Regions from separate parts of the Burkholderia sp. NLJ2 genome, predicted to be linked through region 1. Evidence: predicted binding sites of a transcription regulator. Region 1 holds the regulator's gene; each other region holds the start of a gene.
What was found. The regulator FliA, encoded in region 1, starts transcription of late flagellar genes. The targets are predictions, from matches to a motif close to CTAAAGTTTNNNNNNNNNNNGCCGNTA.
Positions count from the first base shown of each region.

Region 2: fliD (flagellar filament capping protein FliD) is a predicted target of FliA. The motif match lies at 4,157-4,183, and genes of this name have one in related genera.
Region 3: R9B84_RS05475 (DUF4088 family protein) is a predicted target of FliA. The motif match lies at 4,000-4,026, and genes of this name have one in related genera.

Region 1 is NZ_CP137808.1:279,769-287,327, reverse strand. Features, by position in the region: gene ahcY (adenosylhomocysteinase) at 1-1,202, opposite strand, end outside; S-adenosyl-L-homocysteine riboswitch at 1,235-1,362, opposite strand; gene R9B84_RS01220 (RNA polymerase sigma factor FliA) at 1,448-2,182, opposite strand; gene R9B84_RS01215 (flagellar biosynthesis protein FlhG) at 2,205-3,023, opposite strand; gene flhF (flagellar biosynthesis protein FlhF) at 3,016-4,824, opposite strand; gene flhA (flagellar biosynthesis protein FlhA) at 4,821-6,920, opposite strand; gene flhB (flagellar biosynthesis protein FlhB) at 6,917-7,559, opposite strand, start outside.
Region 2 is NZ_CP137809.1:1,103,682-1,111,240, reverse strand. Features, by position in the region: gene R9B84_RS21635 (reverse transcriptase family protein) at 88-1,398, opposite strand; gene R9B84_RS21630 (dTDP-4-dehydrorhamnose reductase family protein) at 1,658-2,623, opposite strand; gene R9B84_RS21625 (DoxX family protein) at 2,813-3,226, opposite strand; gene R9B84_RS21620 (hypothetical protein) at 3,792-4,001, shown strand; gene fliD (flagellar filament capping protein FliD) at 4,305-5,816, shown strand; gene R9B84_RS21610 (hypothetical protein) at 5,722-6,090, opposite strand; gene R9B84_RS21605 (hypothetical protein) at 6,184-6,831, opposite strand; gene R9B84_RS21600 (dihydrodipicolinate synthase family protein) at 7,495-7,559, opposite strand, start outside.
Region 3 is NZ_CP137808.1:1,178,450-1,186,008, reverse strand. Features, by position in the region: gene pncB (nicotinate phosphoribosyltransferase) at 1-221, opposite strand, end outside; gene fdxA (ferredoxin FdxA) at 535-858, shown strand; tRNA gene R9B84_RS05505 (tRNA-Asn) at 954-1,029, shown strand; tRNA gene R9B84_RS05500 (tRNA-Asn) at 1,101-1,176, shown strand; gene R9B84_RS05495 (CreA family protein) at 1,297-1,782, shown strand; gene R9B84_RS05490 (AraC family transcriptional regulator) at 1,845-2,744, shown strand; gene R9B84_RS05485 (AzlC family ABC transporter permease) at 2,876-3,643, shown strand; gene R9B84_RS05480 (AzlD domain-containing protein) at 3,640-3,978, shown strand; gene R9B84_RS05475 (DUF4088 family protein) at 4,140-4,922, shown strand; gene R9B84_RS05470 (hypothetical protein) at 5,054-5,455, opposite strand; gene R9B84_RS05465 (RNA-binding S4 domain-containing protein) at 5,726-5,944, shown strand; gene norM (multidrug efflux MATE transporter NorM) at 6,103-7,491, shown strand.

The DNA of each region.
Region 1 (7,559 bases):
GAGTTCGACATCACGAACGACGGGTGGCCGGTCGCGCAGCCGAGGTTCACGAGGCGGCCTTCCGCCAGCAGGATCACGCGCTTGCCGTCCGGGAAGATGATGTGGTCGACCTGCGGCTTGATGTTTTCCCACTCGTACTGGCGGGTCGACGCGACGTCGATTTCCGAGTCGAAGTGGCCGATATTGCAGACGATTGCGTTGTGGCGCATCGCCTTCATGTGATCGTGGCCGATCACGTGGAAGTTGCCGGTGGCCGTCACGAAGATGTCGGCCTTGTCGGCCGCGTATTCCATCGTCACGACGCGGTAGCCTTCCATCGCCGCCTGCAGCGCGCAGATCGGATCGATTTCGGTCACCCACACGGTCGCGCCAAGGCCGCGCAGCGACTGCGCGCAGCCCTTGCCCACGTCGCCGTAGCCGGCGACGACCGCGACCTTGCCCGCGATCATCACGTCGGTCGCACGCTTGATGCCGTCGACGAGCGATTCACGGCAGCCGTACAGGTTGTCGAACTTCGACTTCGTGACCGAATCGTTCACGTTGAACGCCGGGAACGGCAGGCGGCCGTCCTTTTCCATCTGGTACAGGCGGTGCACGCCGGTCGTGGTTTCTTCGGTCACGCCCTTGATGTGCGCGAGACGCGTCGAGTACCAGGTCGCGTCGATGTCGAGGTGCTTCGCGATCGACTTGTACAGCGCGACTTCTTCCTCGTTGGTCGGCTTCGCGATCACCGAACGGTCCTTCTCGGCCTTCGCGCCGAGGATCAGCAGCAGCGTTGCGTCGCCGCCGTCGTCCAGGATCATGTTCGCGAATTCGCCGTTCGGCCATTCGAAGATGCGGTGCGAGAATTCCCAGTATTCGTCGAGCGATTCGCCCTTGAATGCGAACACCGGCGTGCCGGCTTCGACGATCGCGGCCGCGGCGTGGTCCTGCGTCGAGAAGATGTTGCACGATGCCCAACGGACGTCCGCGCCGAGCGCCTTCAGCGTCTCGATCAGCACGCCGGTCTGGATCGTCATGTGCAGCGAACCTGCGATGCGCGCGCCCTTCAGCGGCTGCTGCGCCTTGTATTCGTCGCGGATTTGCACGAGGCCCGGCATTTCGGTCTCGGCGATGTTCAGTTCCTTGCGGCCCCAGCCGGCCAGCGCCATGTCGGCGACGACGTAATCCTTGGAAGCTTGCGAATCGATAATGGCGTTCATCACGCCCTCCTTTCTAAAAAAGTTCTAGATTGGTGACGTGAGCGCCGTTCAGGAAGCGGGGCCGGCGCGACGGTCGCGAAACGCGCGCCGCACGGCTGCTTGGTGAAGCCTTCCGAGCCTGGCGGACGCAGGATGGTCCGTCGCAACGCTCCTCGGAAAACGGGAGGGATTGTAGCAAATCGGCGCGCAAAATGCGCAAGCGGACGAAGCGCGCGGCGTCGGCGCGCGTTGTCGTCGAGAAAGGGTCAGGACTCCGCGCCGACCCACGCCTGTTCGCGCAGCCGCGCGCGCAGGCGCGCGACGGCCTGGCTGTGCAGCTGGCACACGCGCGATTCGCTCACTTCGAGCACCGCGCCGATCTCGCGCAGATTCAGACCCCGTTCGTAGTACAGCGACATCAGCAGCTTCTCGCGCTCCGGCAGCCGCTCGATCGCCTCGACGAGCGCCTCGCGCAGGTGCTCGTCGAGCAGCGACGACAGCGGATCGGCGTGATCGACGCGATAGCGGTCGAGGAACGGCTCGTCGTCGGCCGCGCGGTCGAAATCCTCGTAATAGATGAGCTGGCTGCCGTGCAGGTCCTGCAGCATCCCCTGGTATTCGTCGAGCGGCATGTTCAGGTGCTGCGCGATCTCGGTCTCGCTCGCCGAGCGGCCGAGATGCTGCTCGACCTGGTGCACCGCGTGCTCGACCTCGCGCGACGTCTTGCGCAGGCTGCGCGGCAGCCAGTCGTTGCTGCGCAATTCGTCGAGCATCGCGCCGCGGATGCGCTGCGTCGCGTAGGTCTCGAACTGCGCGCCCTGGTCTTCCTTGTAGCGGCCGGCCGCGTCCATCAGGCCGATCATGCCGGCCTGGATCAGGTCGTCGAGGTCGACGCTCGCCGGCATCTTCGCGACGAGCTGCAGCCCGAGGCGACGCACGAGCGGCGCATATTGCGCGAGCACGTCGGACTGGGACATCTTTCCTTGAGCGTTGTACATCATGGCTCTCTCCTTCCGGTAGCGCTCACGCGGCGTGTGCCGCGCCCGCCTCATACGACGGCTTGCCGCCCGCATGGACGGCGCGGCCCGCGCCCGAACGCGGGCGCATCGGCCAGTACAGCAGGTCGGCGGCAATCTGCCGGTAGTCGCGTGCGGCCGACGACGACGGGAACGCGTCGACCACCACATGCGTCAGCTCGCGCGCGTGCTCGACGAGCGGATCGGCACTCACGCAGCCCGCGTCGGCGATCGACACCGTCAGGTAGCGGCTCGCGACGCCCGCGAGGTTGTCGAAGGCCGTCTTCGCGTCCGCATGGCTGCCGACGTGATTGGTCAGCACGCGGAACTGCGCGAACGCATGCGCGAAATGCAGCCGCTTCATGCACGCGTACGCCTCGGTGATCGCCTGCGCGGCCACCCGCGTGACGACCAGCACGTCGTGCGCTTCGCGCGCGAGCGCCGAGAACGAGCCGTCGGCGCCGAGCTGCGCGTCGACGAGGACGATGTCGGCCGGGCCGTCGATGAAGTCGCTCAGTTGCGCGTCGCTGTAGCCGGCCCGCGCGAGCCGCGCGGCCGCGCACAGGCCGAAGCCGGCAGTCACCCGCGTGCGTTCGCCGTCGCGCAGCCACGCGCCCGCGAGCGTCGCGCTGGCCGAATGCACGTCGGCGCGCTCGTCGACGACGAGCACATCCTTGCCGAGCGACGCGAGCGCCGCCGCCAGGTTTACGATGGTGGACGTGCAACCGACACCCGCCGGCCCGCCCGTCACCGCGACGATGCGCGACGCGCGCCCGGCCAGCAGGCGCCTCAGCCCTTCGGCCTGATCGATGATTTGTTTATCCAAATCGCACCTCGTGCAGCTCGGCAGTGGAACGTGCGGTCAGGGCGGAAAGCAGCGTCGGCATGTCTTCGTCTTGCGGCACGAAGGGCGAGCCGTCGCGCGGCACACAAAATGCGCTCTTCAGCAGGAATTTGGTCGATGCGACATACAGGTTCTCCGGCACCTTCTGGCCGGTCGACACGTAGTGGATCGGCAGCTTGTAGCGGATCACCGTGTCGAGCACGCCGCCGAGGTGGGTCGCCTCGTCGAGCTTCGTGAGGATGCAGCCGGCCAGGTCCGGATGCTCGCCCGCGCTGCGGTACGCCTGCACGACCTCGTTGAGGGTGTCGCCGTGGCTCGTCGCGTTGAGCAGCAGCAGGCGCTGCACCGGCGCGTTCGCGCCGTGCAGCATCGCGATCTGGTCGGACACCGCGCGGTCGCGCTGGCTCATGCCGATCGTGTCGATCAGCACGATGTGCTTGTTGCGCAGCTCGGACAGCGCGAGCGCGAGATCGCCCGCATCCTTCACCGCGTGCACCGGCACGCCGAGGATCTTGCCGAAGATGCGCAGCTGCTCGTGGCCGCCGATCCGGTAGCTGTCGGTGGTCAGCAGCGCGACCTTGCTCGCGCCGAAGCGCATCACGCAGCGCGCGGCCAGCTTCGCGGTGGTGGTCGTCTTGCCGACGCCGGTCGGCCCCATCAGCGCGAACACGCCGCCGCGCTCCATCAGCGCGTCCTCGCTGTCGAGCACCGGCAGGTTCGCCGCGAGCACCGACTGCGCCCATTCGGCGGCTTGTTCGAAGGTCTGCGTGCCGTCGCCGGACGGCAGGTTGTCGACCAGCATCCGCACGAGCTGCGCGGAAAGACCGGCCGCGAACAGGTGCTTCGTCAGCGCGCCATGCACGGCGCTGCGACGCTGGCGGTCGTGCCACATCAGGCTGTCGAACTGCTCTTCCATCATGCCGCGCAGTTCGCCAAGTTCCTGCATCACCGTATCGTTGACGATCCGCTCGATGCGCGACTTCACCGCATCGGCCACCGCGGCGGCCGAGTCGGCGGACAGGCGCGTGCGCTCCGAGGCTTTCGCCGCGTTCACGGCGCTCGTGTCGGGCATGCGCGGCGCGGCTGCCGGCATCCGGCGTTCGGCATCGCGCACGATGTCGCGTGCCCAGTCGGGCGACGGCGCACTCGCGGCGCCCTGCGGTGCGGGCGCGCCGGCTTGCGGTGCGGCAGGCGTCGCCTGCGCACGCGCGATCAGCGCGTCGCGCTGCTGCGTCAGGCGCTTCGCGTGCTCGACAAGCCACGGTGCGGGTTCGGAAGTCGGGGCCGGCCATCCGGCGGCCGGCGCTCCGGGGGCCGGCCAACCGGTCGCGGGCGAACCGGCAACGGGCATCCCGGTGGCCGGTGCGGCGCTCGACGGCGAACCCGCAGCCTGGGCATCCGCATCGATCGTCGAAGGTTGCGCCGCCGTTTCATCCGCTTCGGCGCTGGCGCCGAACACGGACGAGAACACGTCCGGCAGCCCGCCTTCGCCCGCCGCATACGGATTGACGCTCGGGCGCGCGAACGTGGCGCCCGGGCGCGACACGATGCCCGGCACCGCGGCGGCCGGCACGGATTCCGGCACGCGCGGCGCGGCGATCCGCGGCCGTGCGGCGGCCGGCGGCGTCACCGCGGCGAGGTCCGAATCGGCGAGTGCGACGATTTCGACGCTGCCGTCATCGAGCGTGCGGTTCGACAGTACGACCGCGTCGGCACCCAGCGCCTCGCGCACGAGACGAAGCGCGTCGCGGCTCGTTGCGCCGGTGAATTTGCGAATGTTCAAGCGGAACCCCCGATGACGTTAACGACTTTGATCGTGCGTGTGTCCGGCACTTCGGCATACGACAGCACTTTCAATTGCGGCAGGCTGCGGCGCAGGAAACGCGCGAGCATCGCGCGCAGCGCGTGCTGCACCAGCAGCACGGGCGGCAGCCCGAGATTCTGTTGACGCAGCATCGCTTGTTGCGTGCCGGTCAGAAGGTTGTGCGCGAGGCCGGGTTCGAGGCCCGGGTTCGCGCCGGTGGCGAGCGCCTGCGACAGCACGCGCTCGAGATTCGAGTCGAGGCCCATCACCTGCATCTCGCCCGCGCCCGGATACCACTGCTGCGTGATCGCACGGCCGAGCGAGAGCCGCACCGCGGCGGTGATCTCGAACGCGTCGCCGCGGCCCGCATGTTCGGACACGGCCTCGAGGATCGTGCGCATGTCGCGGATCGGCACGCCTTCCTCGAGCAGGTTCTGCAGCACCTTCTGCAGCGTCGTCAGCGAGATCGTCTTCGGCACGAGGTCCTCGACGAGCGACGGCGCGTCCTTGCCGGTGCGCTCGACGAGCGCCTGCACTTCCTGGCGGCCAAGCAGCTCGGCCGCGTGCTGGACGACGAGATGGTTCAGGTGCGTCGCGACGACCGTGCTCGCGTCGACCACCGTGTAGCCGTACACCTGCGCCTGTTCGCGCAGCGCGATGTCGATCCACACGGCCGGCAGCCCGAACGCGGGATCCTGCGTCAGGGCGCCCGGCAGCGCGGCCGTCACCTGGCCGGGGTTGATCGCGAGCCACTGGCCCGGGAACACTTCGCCGACGCCGATCTCGACGCCCTTCAGCGCGATCCGGTACGCGTTCGGCCGCAGTTCGAGGTTGTCGCGGATATGGATCACCGGCGGCAGGAAGCCGATTTCCTGCGCGAATTTCTTGCGGATGCTCTTGATGCGCTTGAGCAGCTCGCCGTCGCTGTTCTTGTCGACGAGCGGGATCAGCCGGTAGCCGACTTCGAGGCCGAGCGGGTCGATCAGCTGCACGTCGTCCCAGGTCGCTTCGTGGCTGTCGGACGGCAGCACGGCGGGCGGCGCGATGTCGGTCACGTCGCCGGCCGCCTTGCGGGCCGCCGCGCGCTTCGTCTGCGTGCGGGCCAGCCAGATCGCGCCGCCGCCGAGCGCGAGGAACGCGAAGTGCGGCATCCCCGGGATCAGCCCCATGATCACGATGATCACGCCGGTGATCGTCAGCACGCGCGGGTTCGTGAACAACTGGCCGGTGATCTGCGTGCCGATGTCCTCGTCGGTCGCGACGCGCGACACGATCACGCCGGCCGCGGTCGAGATCACGAGCGACGGGATCTGCGCGACGAGGCCGTCGCCGATCGTCAGCAGCGTGTAGTTCGTGCCGGCCGCCGCGAAGCTCATGTCGTGCTGCACCATCCCGACGATCAGCCCGCCGATCACGTTGATCGCCATGATGATCAGGCCGGCGATCGCGTCGCCGCGCACGAACTTCGACGCGCCGTCCATCGACCCGTAGAACTCGGCTTCCTGCGACACGGCCAGGCGGCGCTTGCGCGCCTGTTCCTCGTTGATGAGGCCGGCGTTCAGGTCGGCGTCGATCGCCATCTGCTTGCCAGGCATCGCGTCGAGCGTGAAGCGTGCGGACACTTCGGCGATCCGCCCCGCGCCCTTCGTGATCACCATGAAGTTGATGATCATCAGGATCACGAACACGACGATACCGACCGCGAAGTTGCCGCCGACGAGGAAGTGGCCGAACGCCTCGATCACCTGGCCGGCCGCGTCGGGGCCCGTATGGCCCTCGAGCAGCACGACGCGCGTCGACGCGACGTTCAGCGACAGGCGCAAGAGCGTCGAGAACAGCAGCACGCTCGGGAACGCCGCGAAATCGAGCGGCTTCATCGTGTACATGCTGACGAGCAGCACCATCACCGACAGCGCGATGTTGAACGTGAACAGCAGATCCAGCAGCATCGGCGGCAGCGGCAGGATCATCATCCCCAGGATCATGCAGATCAGGACGGGGCCCGCGAGCGAGCGCAGGTTGGCGCCCGCGAGCAGGTTCGTGCGCTTCGAGAGCAGGCCGGTCGGGGTGCTCATGCCGAGGCTCCTTGCTTGCCTTGCTTGCCGAGCGTGTCTTCGGCTTCCTCGCGTTCATCGTCGGCGGACACCGACGTGCCCTTGTCGAGTTCGGCCGGCACGTCGAGATCGACCGGCACCGCGGGGAACGCGCCGCCTTCCGAACGGAAGCGCTTGAGCTGGTAGACCCACGCGAGCACTTCGGCGACGGCCGAATACAGCGAACCGGGAATCTCGCGTTCGAGTTCGACGTTGTGATACAGCGCACGCGCGAGCGGCGGCGCCTCGAGCAGCGGCACGTTGTGCTCGGCCGCGAGTTCGCGGATGCGCATGGCGACGAGGTTCACGCCCTTCGCGACGACCTTCGGCGCGCGCATGTCGCCGTCCGTGTATTGCAGCGCGACGGCGAAGTGCGTCGGGTTCGTGACGACCACGTCGGCCTTCGGCACGGCCGCCATCATCCGGCGGCGCGCGATCGCGCGCTGCTGCTGGCGGATCCGCCCCTTCACGTGCGGATCGCCTTCGTTCTCGCGATGCTCGCGCTTCACTTCTTCCTTCGTCATGCGCAACTTCTTGTTGTACTGCCAGATTTGGTAAGGCACATCGAGCGCGGCGACCACCAGCATCCCGGCGACCGTCGTGCCGCAGCACACGGCGACG
Region 2 (7,559 bases), on a different replicon from region 1:
ACCCTGCCCCGTCCCTGTCACGGCCGGCCTTCATCAAGGGTGCTACGCACCTCATATCCAGCGGCTGTACGATTTCGCAGCGTTCAATTACGCTGGACGAGCGGTGAGAATGCATCCCCGATAAGGCATAACATGGCCCATCGTGAAATAAGGCATAACCTGTCCAGTTGGCCACTTTATGCTTAACGGAACAGACACCGGTCCGCTCCGGATGCAGTTGGTCAGGATGGCCTTCAGGAGATCGAACTCATCGCGCGCCAGATTCGGATGACGGTTGACGACCACGCCGGCCAGTTGCTGCCGCGTGCCGCGCCGCATCACGCGGGTCTTGCGCAGTTGCAGCGCGAAGCCCTCCTCGAGCGCGATCGCGGCGACCCTGACCTGCAGCCGCTCGACGTCGCGCGCGAGCGCGCCGCCGCCCGAAAACGCGAGATCGTCGGCATAGCGCGTATAGGTCGCATCGAGCGAACGCGCGAGCGCGGCGAGCCGCATGTCGAACCGGAATGCGCTCAGGTTCGCCAGCGCCGGCGACGTCGGCGCGCCCTGCGGCAGATGCCGGTTGCGGTAGCGCTGCCGGGCGATCCAGTCGAGCCGTTCGCGCAGGTCCGGCGCAAGCAGCCGCGCCGACGGCACCCGGTTGGTGCACAGCCCGGTGAGCGTGCGCGCGACTTCGGCCGGATATCCGAGCGTGACGAACAGCGCATGGACCCGTGCGGCACGCACCGACACGAAGAAATCCGCGAGATCGAAGCGGACGACCACGTCGCGATCCGCGTGCGGCGCCGCAAACGACACGATCCCGCGCCCCTTGCGAAAACCGTGTACCGCGCCGTGCGGCGCAATGCGATCGAGCAGCCCGTGCAGGATGCGGCGCTGCGCTTCGCGCAGCCGCCCCTTCGGGATCTCGACCACGCGGCACCCGCCGCTGCGCTTGTCGACCGCAACGTAGGTGTAGTGATGCAGCGGCGTTGCGCTGCCGCGCGCGTCAACGCGCCAGCGGTCGGACAGCCAGTCGAGCTCCGGCACGCTCACGCCGAGCCAGCCGGCGAGATCGCCGGGCGTCGCCCATTGCGGCACGTCGCAGCCGGCGAGCGGCACCGGCAACGGCCGCTGGACCGGCGGCCGCCGCACGACGCGGATCACGGCCGGCCGATCGTCGCCGTACCACGCGCGCACGAACCCGGGCGCATCGGCCAGATTCGCCGCCAGCGCGTCGCTGTCGGTATCGGCCCAGTTCGCGCCGAAGCGCGCGAGCGCGGCATCCGCGACTTCGTGCGTCCACGGCGGCGCAGCGCCGAGCACGGCCGTCATCCGGGCGATGACGCCATCGCGTTCGGGCGATCCGGCCAGCATCGCTTCGGCAATCGTGCGAACGGTATCGAACAGGGATACGTACATGGAAATCGATGGGCGGGACGATGAGCCAACGTGACTGGTGCTGCGAGAGCCGCGGTTGCGCAACGCGCAACGTCCGCTCTTGCGACGCATCGGGGTATCGAGCTCATCCACGGGGTAGCCCCGTAGTCCTGGAACATCGGCTGCCTGTTCCGGGCGTGTGCTTGACCCACCGCCCCGCGTCGCGACTTTAAAGGCCGGGCATGCAGGATGTCAAACCCGGCGGCAGGCCGGCAACACGGGCCGCGCGTGGCGCCCGATCCTACAGCACCTGCGGCGCATCGCGCAGCACGGTGCGCAACGCGGTATCGAACGGCGTCGCGTAATCGATCCCGAGTTCGCGCACGCGCGATGCGTCCAGATGGCAATCGTACGGGCGCGGCGTCGCGTCGGCCGGCGTGTCGATCGGCGCGAGCGATGCGTCGATGCCGAGCGCGGCCGCGATCCGCTGCGCGATGTCGTACTTCGTCATCGGCTCCTCGCCCGACCAATGACGGATGCCCGTGACGGACCCGCCCGCGAGATGCCGCAGCGTCAGGTCGCGGATCACGTGCGCGACGTCCGGCGTGTAGGTCGGATAACGAATCGCCCATGCGTCCATGCCGACCGCGTCGGCACCCGGGCGCGCGGAAGCGACGATCGCGGGAACGAGGCTCGTGACGGCCGATTCGCTCCAGTCGGCGATCGGGCCGTAAAGCAACGGCAGGCGCAGCACGCACGAAAGCGGCGACGCGGCGAGCAGTGCTGCCTCGCCTTCCAGCTTCGTGCGGCCGTAGATGTTCAGCGGATTCGGAGTGGCGTCTTCACCGTACGGAGCGGCCTTGCCGTCGAATACGTAATCGGTGGAGATGCCCAGCGTCCATGCGCCATATCGAGCGGCGAGCGCGCCGATGCGAGCCGGGGCGGTGACGTTGATGGCGCGCGCCGCGGCCGGGACGCGTTCGCAGACGTCGGGGCGGCGTTCGGCTGCGCAGAGGATGACGGCGGCCGGCTTGCGGGTTTCGAAGAGGTGTTCGAGGGACGGCTGGTCGAGGGCGTCGAGTCGGGCGATGTTTTCCGGTGGCAGCGCGAGAAGTCTTGCGCCTGCGCTGTGCGGGTTCCGGATGGTCGCGAGCAGCGTCAGCGACGATTCGCAGGCCAGGGACGCGGCAATCGCTCGGCCAAGCAGGCCGGAGGCGCCGATGAGGAGAATGGTCGGGAGTTCGGGCGATGAGGTTCGGCTTGGCATGGGCGGCGATTCGGGTGACGTGGGGAAGCGCGAGGTCGCGTTCGGCGTTCGAGACCTGGTCGTTCGGAGGATAGCGGAAAAGGTACGCACTCTCCGAAACCGCCTCACCCCATCCATCGCCAAAAAAACGAGGCCCGGTGCGCATCCGCGCACCGGGCCCGTCACACCGGACAGAAACTTCGCGCTGCTTTACTTCCGGTCGAACGAATACCGCCCCGGCCCGGTCAGCGCGAGCAACAGCAACCCGCCGATGATGCTCACGTTCTTGTAGAAGTTGATCATCGCCATGTACTGGTCCATTCCCTGCAGCGCCCAGTAGCGATGGCCGATCAGCGCGGTCGCGAGCGTATAGGCGGCGAACACCAGCGCGAGCGGACGCGTATAGAAGCCGATCGCGATCAGCGCGCCGCCGGCCAGCTCGACCGCCACCGCGATCGCGGCCGCCAGCTCGGGCGCCGGGTTCCCCGTCGACGCCATGTACGCGACCGTGCCCGAGAAGCCGCTCAGCTTCTGCCAGCCGAACAGCACGAACAGGATCATCATCAGCACGCGAGCCGCCAGCAGCAGCTCGTCCTTCTTCGACTCCAGCGAAATGTAACGCATAGCAATCACCCTTGAATTGACGGTTTGATGCATCCGCTGCCGATACGCGCCGAATCGGCGAGCCAGGCCGGCAACGAACCACTCCTCGCACGATCGGACAACGGACCGGCCGGCCCGTCGCCGAAGAATCCGCCCGGTCGCGCCGCTCCTGGCGCGCCCCGGATCGGTTCTGGCGAAGCACGGAACGAAGTCTACTGTCTCCTCATGAATCATCAATCCTTCATAAGGCGATTCGCCGTCTCTTATTAGTGGACAATCTGGCGCAACGAGGCCGTTACACAGTGGCTGACGAGGCAGCGCCAACGATTCCCGGTCCCGCTCGATTCAATCCGTTCTCGTGTTTCCGGATCAGGAAAACTGCCGGTTTCTTCCGGTTCACCTTATCCAATCGATATTGTTTTCGCCAATTGACACGTACCAGTCACAACAACGCGTCTCGACAGTTATATAGCGGCACGTTCGACGCGCGACTCAAACGCCGTCGCTTCGGTCCTGAAATTCGACCGCCTTTGCAATCTGCGAACGATCTTTTTTCGAGCAGAGACACATGGCCCGGAAATGCGGATTGGCAAACGAAAACGTTTCACGTGCATGCAGCCTGATGTCGCGTGTGGCGATGGATCGTCTGCCGGACAAGGCTCATGGCTCGACACCGGCCACAAAAAACGCCTGCCCCACGCAGCTGCTTCGCCTGATGTTTAGCGACATGAGCGAAAAATTCCTCATCAAACATTCATGCTTTCAGCAAGTTTTCAATGACAGCAAAAATCCCTGAATAAATACAAATAAAATCATGTGTTTACACTGAAAGATTGCAGACTCTCGCCACGCATTCGCCCGCCCTACTCTCGCTTACAGTTTTCTCAAGAAACATTACAAAAAATTACCAATTAATACCGGTTTAAATATACGATGGCGCACCGATTCGTTCTTACGTTTCCCCGACGCCTCCCGTGAACCCCGGAATGCGTCGCGCGGGAAGCGGCATGCATGCGAATCGCGACGAGGCCACCCGGATCACCGCAAGCGGACTCGACAGCCGTTCGTCACAGGATCGCCATTCAACCGGAGTTCACCCATGCCAACGAACACGCCCGTGAACAGCGGCGCAAACGCGAACAGCCTGATGCAGCAGGCGGCGCAATCGATCATCAACGGCTCGACCGGCAATCCGTCGATGGACGTCGGTACGCTCGTCAAGACGCTGGTGAATGCGAAGACGGCCGGCCGGGCCGCGACGCTTGCCGCGTCGCAAGCGAACGGCAGCACGCGGATTTCCGCCTTCGGCGCACTGTCGTCGGCGCTGGGCGCGCTCGAGGCGGGCCTCACGTCGCTGACGAACGGCGGGCTGCAGTCGACGTTCAACGCCGTCGCGAGCGGCAAGGGCCTGACCGCGACGGCCGGTGCGGGCGCGGTCGCCGGCACCTACACGATCGGCGTCACGCAGGTCGCGACCGCGCAGGCGCTGTCGTCGGCGGGTTTCAACGGGACCAAGGCGCTCGGCACCGGCACGCTGACGCTGTCGCTCGGCAGCCAGTCGTTCAAGGTCGAGGTCGGCAGCACGAACAACACGCTGTCGGGCATCGCGGCCGCGATCAACGCCGCATCGAACAATCCGGGGATCAGCGCGACCGTCATCAACGGCACCGACGGCGCGCACCTCGTGCTCGCGTCGTCGAAGACGGGCGCGGCGAACGCGATCAGCGTCGCGGTCGGCAACGTGGCCAACGACAACGGGCTGTCGAGCCTCGGCGTCACGTCGACGGCCGACACGGCCGGCGGCGCATCGAAGATCGAATCGGCGAACAGCGCGTCCGCGTGGAAGCAGAGCGCCGTCGCACAGGATGCGAAGTTCACGATCAACGGGATCGCGTCGGCCAGCGCGAGCAACGCGGTGTCGGGCGTGCTGACCGGCATCACGCTGAACCTGTCGGCGGCCGCGGTCAGCGCGACCGACACGCAGACGCTGACGGTCAGCACCGACACGAAGTCGCAAGCGGCGACGATCACGAATTTCGTGAACCTGTACAACACGGTCGTCAAGACGATGGGCGCGCTGACGAGCTACACGCAGGGAGCGAACTCGCAAGGCGCGCTGATCGGCGATTCGACGCTGCACACGATCCGCAACTCGCTCGCGTCGATCGTCGCGCGCGGTGTCGACAGCGGCGCCACCGAGAAGGGCAACGGGCACGCGAACCTGCTGTCGATCGGCATCAAGCTCGAGAAGGACGGCACGCTGAACGTCGACAGCGCGAAGCTCGGTGACACGCTGTCCGCGAACCCGACGGCGGTCGCGCGCCTGTTCAACCCGACGAACGGGATCGGCACGCGCCTGACCGAGCAGATCACGCAATTTACGAAGAAGAGCGGAATGATCGACGTGCGCACGACCGCACTGAACGCCGATCTGAAGCGCATCACGCAGCAGCAGTCCGATCTGTCCGACTACGCCGCGCAATTGACGAAGCAGTACCAGGCGCAGTTCACGGCGCTCAACACGCTGATGGCCAAGATGAACTCGAACACGCAGTACCTGACGCGGCTGTTCGGCGGCGCAAACAGCAGCGGCACGCTGGCGAAAAGGTAAACGGCCGGGCATAGCGGCGACCGCTTAGGCGGTTCCCGCGCAACGGTTCGAGCGGTTCGAGCGGTTCGAGCGGTTCGAGCGGTTCGAGCGGTTCGAGCGGTTCGAGCAGTTCGAGCAGTTCGAGCAGTTCGAGCAGTTCGAGCAGTTCGAGCAGTTCGAGCAGTTCGAGCAGTTCGAGCAGTTCGAGCAGTTCGAGCAGTTCGAGCAGTTCGAGCAGTTCGAGCGACCGCGCCGCCGAACCGCGGTGCGTTACGTACCGCCTGGAAGCGCTCACGCGCGGCGGTGTACAAGCGCTTGCGGTTACTTCATCAGGCCACACGATCGCGGCACGCAGCGCGCACGCGGCGTGCCCGATACGCGCGTGCCGTCAGCCCAGCCCCTCGACACGGTCCGCGAACAAATCGATCGCGCGCGACACCTGACGCCCGAAATAGCCGGGCCGCTCGCGCTCGTATGCGCGCAGCAACGTCGTGCATTCGCGCTCGGCCCAGCGCCAGACCGGGCCCTGCTTCGCGAACACCGGATGATCGTGCAACTCGGCCGGCACCGCGTGCTCGTCCTCCCAGCCCCAGAAATACGCCTGGTACGCGCGGGCGAACGGCATCCCCAGATTGTTCGCGACGGTCTCGTCGTGGCGCAGCGTGAAGTCGACGATCTCCTTGCGCACGCGGCCGCCGACGTCGTCGTGGCGCGCTTCGATCCAGCAGTGATAGCGCGCGAGGTGCGACAGATGCCGCGCGGTGCGGCGCCGCTCGCGCGTCGTGCACAGCGCGTACAGGTTGCCGCCGCCGAAATCCATCACTTCGCCGCCCGCGAACGGCCGGTAAGGCTTGCCCGTCAGCAGCGTCAGCACCTGCGCGCCGACGATCGCGTAGTCGGCACACCGCATGTAACCGCTGCGCGTCGTCGCCTCCGATACGCTCCGGTGGACGACCTCGTCGATCACGGCGTGCAGCATGGCATCTACCGGCGCCGCCAGGATCGGTGGCTGGCTAGTCGTCGTCACTGGTTGCATCGGAGGCGAATACGGGTTCAACGGTTCATCGGTAAAAAACGCTCCGCGGTATAATATTACTAATCGTTACAAGAACCGATAGAAGGATTGAGCAAATTTGTGTGCTTTTGTCGTGGGGCGCTGGAGCGTGCCGGACAGGCCGGCGGACGCCACGGAAGCAGTACGCAACGCGGTAGACAGACGTGCGTCGGCACCGCGCTCGCGGATCGCGGGCGATTCGATTTTGTGTGGCGGTGGATGAAGGCCGGACGGCGTGTCGGCCTCGTGTCGGCCTCGTGTCGGCCTCGTGTCGGCCTCGTGTCGGCATTACGCCGCGTTGCGTGACAACGGGCACCGTACCCGTCCCGGCCGCCTGCCATTGCGGCGCGGTCGCGAGCAGGTGGCATCGCCGCCACCTGACGCAATCGGGAATCCCGGTGGTTGTATCGCATTGCGCACCCGGCATGAACGCGGCGCCGGGTTCACACCATCCGGGACGTTGCAGATACACCGTTAACACGGCATCGCGCGACGCGTTCGCAACGCATCGCGCGACATCGATTTTTCTTGCGACAAACCTGCGCGCCTGCCGCACGCTTCTTGATGAAACAATGCGACAGCGACCGCATGCGCGGCACGCCATCCCGTCGCGCGCCGCGTGCTCCACACGGCGCGCCGCATCCGCTATTGCGCAGCGATCCGCCGGCGGAAATGCTCGGTACCGGCCACGATCTTGTCGAGCACCGCGT
Region 3 (7,559 bases), 900 kb from region 1:
AAGCGCATCCGCCGCAGGTAGTCGAGTTCGACGTCGGAAAAACGCAGCGAGCACAGGCCGCGCACCTCGTCGCGGATCTCGTCGATGTACGGCACGAGATCGACGCCTTGTGTACGACACTTGAAACGGTATTCGACGTTTGCGGCCGGGAAGTGATGCAGGACGACCTGCATCATCGTGAACTTGTAGAGATCCGTGTCGAGCAGCGAAGTGATGATCATGATTGCGGCACCGCCAATATCGTGACAGGGCCCCGACGCACAGCGCGCCGCCCGGTCTGTCGGCCATGTTACCCGAATGCGGGCCCGACCATCGTGAAACCGCCTGCCGCCCTGCCCCGTCGCGCCGGCGCCCCGTATACAGGTGCCCCTTTGCGTGCCCCTCGGCGGGCCCCCTGGGCAGGTGCCCATAAACTAATCACGAAACGATATAAGCCGGAAAGCCGACCACGCCATACGGGTTTTGCGCTTCAGTTACAATGCCGCTTTTGGCGCAAACGCCACCCCATATATACCGCCAAGCAGGAGCGTTTTAATGACTCACGTTGTGACCGAAGGCTGCATCAAGTGCAAATACACGGACTGCGTGGATGTGTGCCCGGTGGATTGCTTCCGTGAAGGTCCCAACTTTCTCGCCATCGATCCGGACGAGTGCATCGACTGCGCCGTGTGCGTCGCCGAGTGCCCGACCAATGCGATCTATGCCGAAGAAGACGTTCCGGGCGACCAGCAGCAGTTCACCGAACTGAACGCCGAGCTGGCAAAGGGCTGGCCGTCGATCACGAAGACCAAGCCGGCACCGGCCGACGCGGACGAATGGAAGGACGTGCAGGACAAGCTGCACCTGCTCGAGCGCTGATCGCGCGGCGGCCGCAGAATTTTTTGTGCGCCGCGCCCCAAAGGGGTTGACGGGTTAGCCGACACTCCATATAATCTCGTTTCTCTGCTGTTTGTTCCCCGATAGCTCAGTCGGTAGAGCGCCGGACTGTTAATCCGTAGGTCCCTGGTTCGAGCCCAGGTCGGGGAGCCAAAAACGCAAAGGCCCGTTGAAAGTGGACGGGCTTTTTGCTGGTAGCCAAACACGCAGATGTACCGATTTATTCCCCGATAGCTCAGTCGGTAGAGCGCCGGACTGTTAATCCGTAGGTCCCTGGTTCGAGCCCAGGTCGGGGAGCCAGACAGCGAAAGGCCCGTCATTCGACGGGCCTTTTGTTTTTCCGGCCACCCTTTCGCGTTTTCATCGCCCGGCCCCGCGCATGCTAGAGTCTCTGTCCCGCATTCGCATCCGGTTCCGTCGATGAAGCACCGCCTCCTCCGCGCCACACCCGTCGCCCTCCTGCTCTCCGTTTTCGCCGCCGCGCCGCTCGCGCACGCGGAGGAAGTCGGCAGCGTCAACACCCATTTCCGCGTAACGGGCTCCGACCGCGTCGTCGTCGAGGCGTACGACGATCCGGTCGTGAACGGCGTGACCTGCTACGTGTCCCGCGCACGCACGGGCGGCATCAAGGGCTCGCTCGGCGTCGCCGAGGATCCGAGCGAAGCGTCGATCGCATGCCGGCAGGTCGGCACGATCAGTTTCAAGGAACCGCTCAAGCAGCAGACCGACGTGTTCAGCGAGCGCATGTCGTTCATCTTCAAGACGCTGCACGTCGTGCGCGTAGTCGACAAGAAGCGCAATACGCTGGTCTACCTGACCTACAGCGACCGCATCGTCAGCGGCAGCCCGAAGAACGCCGTCACCGCGGTGCCGATGCCGGCCGGCACGACGATTCCGGTCAAGTAAAGCCCGCACCCGCCGGGCGCGCGAGCGATACACTGTCGGTTCGACCGATCCCTCGCCCGATCATGTCCGCCACCCGCCTCCCAGACGCCGCACGCTACTGGCGCACACCGCTGCTGCCGGACGCGGATCTCGTCACGGCCACCTATCGCGACCACACGTTCGCGCCCCACTGGCACGACGCGTACACGATTCCCGTGATTCTCGAAGGCGCGGAACGCTTCACCTATCGCGGCAGCGGCTACGTCGCCGAAACGGGCACCGTGCCCGTGATCAATCCCGGCGAAGTGCATACGGGCTCGCGCGCGGCCGACGAAGGCTGGTGCTATCGCGTCAGCTACCTGCCGGTCGAATTCATCCGCGAACTCACCAGTGCGATCGCCGGCCGCCCGCAGGACGCACCGTGGTTTGCCCCCGACGTGATTCGCGACGCCGACCTCGCGGCCCGGCTCGCACTGGCACACCGGATGATGGAAGCCGGCAGCGAGCGCGCACTGTCCTCGCATGCGCGCGGGCAGCCGACCGGCGATCCGGCGGCCGGCGCACCGCGCATCTACGATCCGCTCGCCGCCGAAACGGCGATGCTCGACGCGCTGTCGACGCTGATCGTGCGTCATGCCGACGCGCTGCCGCGACCGGCGCCGCTCGCGGCGGACGAACCGCGTGTCGACGCGATGCGCGAGCGGCTCGCCGCCGATCTCACGTGCACGGTGACGCTCGACGAAGTCGCGCAAGCAGCCGGCCTGTCGTCATTCCACGCGGCGCGCCTGTTCACCCGTACGACCGGCATGCCGCCGCATGCATGGCGCAACCAGTTGCGATTGCAGCGCGCGCTGGCGCCGCTGCGCGCGGGCGTGCCCGTCGCCGACGTCGCCGCGGCCAGCGGCTTCGTCGACCAGAGCCACTTCACGCGGCATTTCAAACGAATGTTCGGCGTGCCGCCCGGGCGCTGGCAGGCGAGCTGACACGCGGTTTCCCGGTCACGGTTCCGGCCATCGCTTGCCGCCCTGCGGGCAAGCGCCCATGCATTCGCCCCGCCCCGGCGACCGCAAGAACATACAAGCCCGCAAACCACCGGCCCGCTATCCTCCAGATCATGGAGGAGCACGCTTTGAACCCGACACCCGCATCGCCCCCTCGCCGCCCGCTCAACGAATGGCTCGACGGCGCGCGCGACACGATCCCGATGATGATCGGCGCGGCGCCGTTCGGCGTGATTTTCGGCACGCTCGTCGGCGGCGGCCCGCTCGCCGCGTGGCACGGCGCGCTGATGTCGCTCGCCGTGTTCGCGGGCTCGGCACAGTTCATCGCGCTCGGCCTGATCGCGGGCAGCGCGAGCTTTGTGGTCGTACTCGCGACGACGCTGATCGTGAACCTGCGCCACCTGCTGTACAGCGCGACGCTCGCGCCCTATGTCGCGCACCTGCCGCTGCGCTGGCGCGCCACGCTCGGCGCGCTGATGACCGACGAGGTGTTCGCGGTCGCCTATGCGCACTACCGGCACTTCCCGCCCGGTGCAATCGGCCCCCACTACTTCTTCGGCTCCGGGCTCGCGATGTACCTGAACTGGCAAGTCTGGACGCTCGCGGGCATCGGCTTCGGCGCGGCGTTCCCGGGCCTGCAGTCGCTCGGCCTCGATTTCGCGATGGCGGCGACCTTCATCGCGATCGTCGTCCCGCAGCTCGGCACGCTGCGCTATTTCGCGGCGGCCGCGACGGCCGGCACGCTCGCGTACTTCTGGCAGGGCTGGCCGTACAAGCTCGGGCTGCTCGGCGCGGTCGCCGCCGGCGTCGCGATCGGCGTCGCGCTCACGCTGCTGCACGAGCGCGCGCGCGCCGGCTCGCGTACGGAGGCCGCATCGTGAGCTACGCACTGCTGATCCTCGGGATGGCCGTCATCACGTACGCGATCCGCACGACGCTGTTCCTGTTCGGCGAACGGCTGACCTTCCCGCCCCTGGTGCGAACCGCGCTCGGCTTCGTGCCAGTCACTGTGCTGACCGCGATCATCGTGCCGATGACCGTGTCGCCGCATGGCGGCACGGCCGAGCTGACCTGGCACAATCCGCAGCTCGTCGGCGCGCTCGCCGCCGTGCTCGTGTCGGCGGCGACCCGCCGCCCGCTCGTGACGATCGCGGCAGGGCTCGCGGTGTTCTTTTTCTGGCAAGGGATCGTGCTGCCACACTGGCTGCCCGCCTGAGCGGACGCTCCGCCACGCGCGCTCAAGTTTCCGCCCGGCGCGCCGATATAGAGGATGAAGACCCGCCACCGGCCTCGGCGCGCACCGGTCAGTCGACGCTGCGCCCGCACCGGTGCGCCGTGCCGGCCGTCGGCTTGCGCGGGCCGCCATCGAGACGATTCATGGGCCAGATCACCCTTTCCCTCAAAGACGACACGCTCGAGTCCCTGCGCAAGGACTACGACGCGTTCGTCCGCGTGTCGCTGAAACTCGACCCGCAGTTCGCAACGCCGTCGTTCGAGGATTTCCTGCGCGCGAAGCTGCTCGACAACATGATGCCGCTGACCGAGCACGCGGTGCAGCGGATGCTGCAGGGCGGCCAGTACGCGTGGGCAAAGCGCACGCTCGACAAGGAATTTCCGGACGTCGTCGCGATCCTGATGCGGCAGGCCGGCGAATTCGGCTTCGGCTTTGCATCGCGCTCCGAATGGACGCCCGACGAACTCGCGAAGGCGTGCCGCGACTGGGCGAAGGCGATCGTTGCCGAAGCGCAGGCCGACCCGTCGCTGATCGACCCGCTCGCGTCGCAGATCAAGGGTGCGGCCCAGGACATCCAGGCGCTCGAGGAACTGATGCAGACGCCCGCGTGGCGGCTCGCGGAATCGCTGCGGCAACGAATCTACGAGGCCAAGCTCGCATGCGAGATGAGCGTCGGCAGCACCGCGCGCGACAAGCTCGGCGAACTGCGCGGGCTGCTGCGGCTCGGGCTCGCACACGGCTCGTTCCAGAAGCAGGAAGCGCAGCAGATCATGGAATACCTGCGGCTGCTGAAACCGGAGATCTTCGTCGAAGAGCCGTACGACGTCTTCGCGCGGCTCGCCGTGTGGCTGCGCGGCGTGTTCACGCCGGCCGCGGCGCGCCCCGCACAGGGCCAGGGACAAGGCCAGGGACAGCGCCGGCCGTGACCGCGCGCCTGACCTGCTGACAGCATGAACCCATGAAAACGGCCCGGTTCGCACGAAGCGAACCGGGCCGCCGGACGGCCACCGTCACGACACGCCGTCCGGGGCGAGCGTCGCGCGGCGCCGGGCACCGCTTACTGCGTGGTGCCCTGGGCCGATGCACCGCCCTCCACGCCGACCGATGCGCCGCCTTCGGTCGCTTCGCCGGCCTTCGCCTTGGCCGAGCCGACATGGCTCTTGGCCGACTTCGCGGCGTGCTTCGTGTGCTTCTTGGCCGAGTGGACGGCCGACGACGCCGTATCCTTCGCGCCGTCGGCTGCCGCGCCGACCGCATCGGTTGCTCCGCCGACCGCATTGCCGGACGCATTCGCGCCGGCGCTGCCCTGCACGCCCGCGCCGACACCCGCCGCCGGGGTCTGCGCCTGCACGCCGGTACCTGCCGCGCCCTGCACCGCCGTGCCCGTCTGGGCAAACGCGGCCGAAGTGGCGAACGCCGTCAGCGCGGCACCGATCAGCATCGTACGAATCTTGGACATGACCATCCTCCTCAAGAAGTTGTGGGCGCGGACCGCAGCGATGCGGTCCGTCGCGTCCCCCGCCGCAACACGCAGCAGGTACGACAAAAGACCCGCGGCCCGCACGTCCGGTTCTCGAATCTCTCAGACTGTTACCCACCGTTTCATTTGCTGACGAATCGCTCACAGTCCTTAACAACTGCATGCCGCGACCGCCCGCGCTCGCGCGCCGGCCCGCGGTGCCGTATGATGCGGGGCGATTCCTCCCGCGCATTGCGCACCTTCTTCGTCATGCCCAATCTGGATTTCACGCTGACCGGCGAATACGTCGAGCTGCACAACCTTCTCAAGATCACCGGCCTCGCGGACAGCGGCGGCACCGCGAAGCTGATCGTCGCGTCCGGCGCAGTGAAAGTCGACGGCGCGGTCGAGCTTCGCAAGACCTGCAAGATCCGCGCGGGCCAAGTCGTGCTGCTCGGCGACACGCGCATCGCGGTGCGCGAGGCCTAGCGCCTGTTCGCGCTAATAACGGGCCCTGGACCGTTCCCCTGTCCGCGACATGGCCATCGGCGCTCGCGTTCGACACCGTACGAATAAAGCCGTAAGCTAGCTGTCTCTCAAAATAAATACAGACAGCGCGGGCCCGAACCCGCGCGAGCGCCCATTCCATGTCGCATTCCGGTCTCACGCGGACGGCCGCCGCACCGCCGTCCCTGTCCAGTCACGCCGCCGATACTGCACGCCTCGCCGCACCGCTCGCGATCGCGCAACTTTCACAGATGGCGATGAGCGTCACCGACACGGTGCTGCTCGGCTCGCTCGGCCCCGATTCGCTCGCGGCCGGCGGTCTCGGCGCGAACTTCTTCTTCGTCATCGTCACGATTCTGCAAGGCGTGCTGTCGTCGGTCAGCGTGAGCGTCGCGCATGCGCGCGGCGCCCAGGCCGAGGACCGCGTGCCGCACATCTACTGGACGGGCTTCGCGCTGTCCGTGCTGCTCGCGATTCCGGCGATCGTCGCGCTGTCGCTGGCCGAACCGATCCTGCTGATGTTCCACGAGCCGCCGCTGCTCGCGCATCACGTCGGCGAATACACGGGCATCCTGCGCTTCGCGGCGCTCGGCAGCCTGATCGGCGTCGGGCTGATGCGCGCGTTCCTGCCAGCGATCGGCGCCGCACGGCGGCTGCTGTGGGTGTCGATCGGCGGTGTCGGCGTCAACGGCGTGCTGAACTACGGGCTGATCCACGGCGCATTCGGGCTGCCGCGCCTCGGCTTTCTCGGTTCGGCGGTCGCGACGACGATCACGATCTGGCTCACCGCGCTCGCGCTGATCTGGCTGCTGCACGGCCGGCAGCGCTTCCGCCATTTCGTGACCGCGGCACGCCCGATGCTGCCCGTGATGGGCGAACTGATCGGCATCGGCTGGCCGGTCGCGATCACGTACGGGGTCGAATCGACGCTGTTCCTCGGCACCGGCCTCACGGTCGGCGTGCTCGGCGCGACGTCGCTCGCCGCACACCAGATCGCGCTGAACGTCGCGTCGGTGTCGTTCATGGTGCCGCTCGCGATCGGCCAGGCCGCCAACGTCCGGGTCGGCTACTGGGTCGGCGCGGGCTCGCCCGTCGCCGCGCGGCATGCGGGCTTCGTCGCGCTCGCGCTCGGCGTCGCGTTCATGTCGCTGTCGGGCGTCGTGATGATCGTCGCGCCGCACACGATCGTCGGCCTGTACCTTCACCTCGACGATCCGGCCAACGCGGCCACAGTGTCTCTCGCCGCGTCGCTGCTCGGCATCGCAGCGGTATTCCAGATCGTCGACGGGATGCAGACCGTCGCGTCGGGCGCGCTGCGCGGCCTGAAGGACACGCGCATCCCGATGCTTGCCGCGACCTTCGGCTACTGGGGCATCGGCTTCCCGACCGGCTACTGGTTCGCGTTCCATGCGGGCCTCGGCGCGCGCGGCCTGTGGTGGGGGCTCGCGGCCGGCCTCGCGAGCGTCGCCGCGCTGATGGCGTGGCGCTTTCATCTGAAGACCGCGTCGCTCATCGCGGCGCGGCACTGAGCGCGACACGACACGAAATCGCGGCGGGCGCTATGCTTGTCGGTTGAAGACCCGAAGTCCCGAAGACG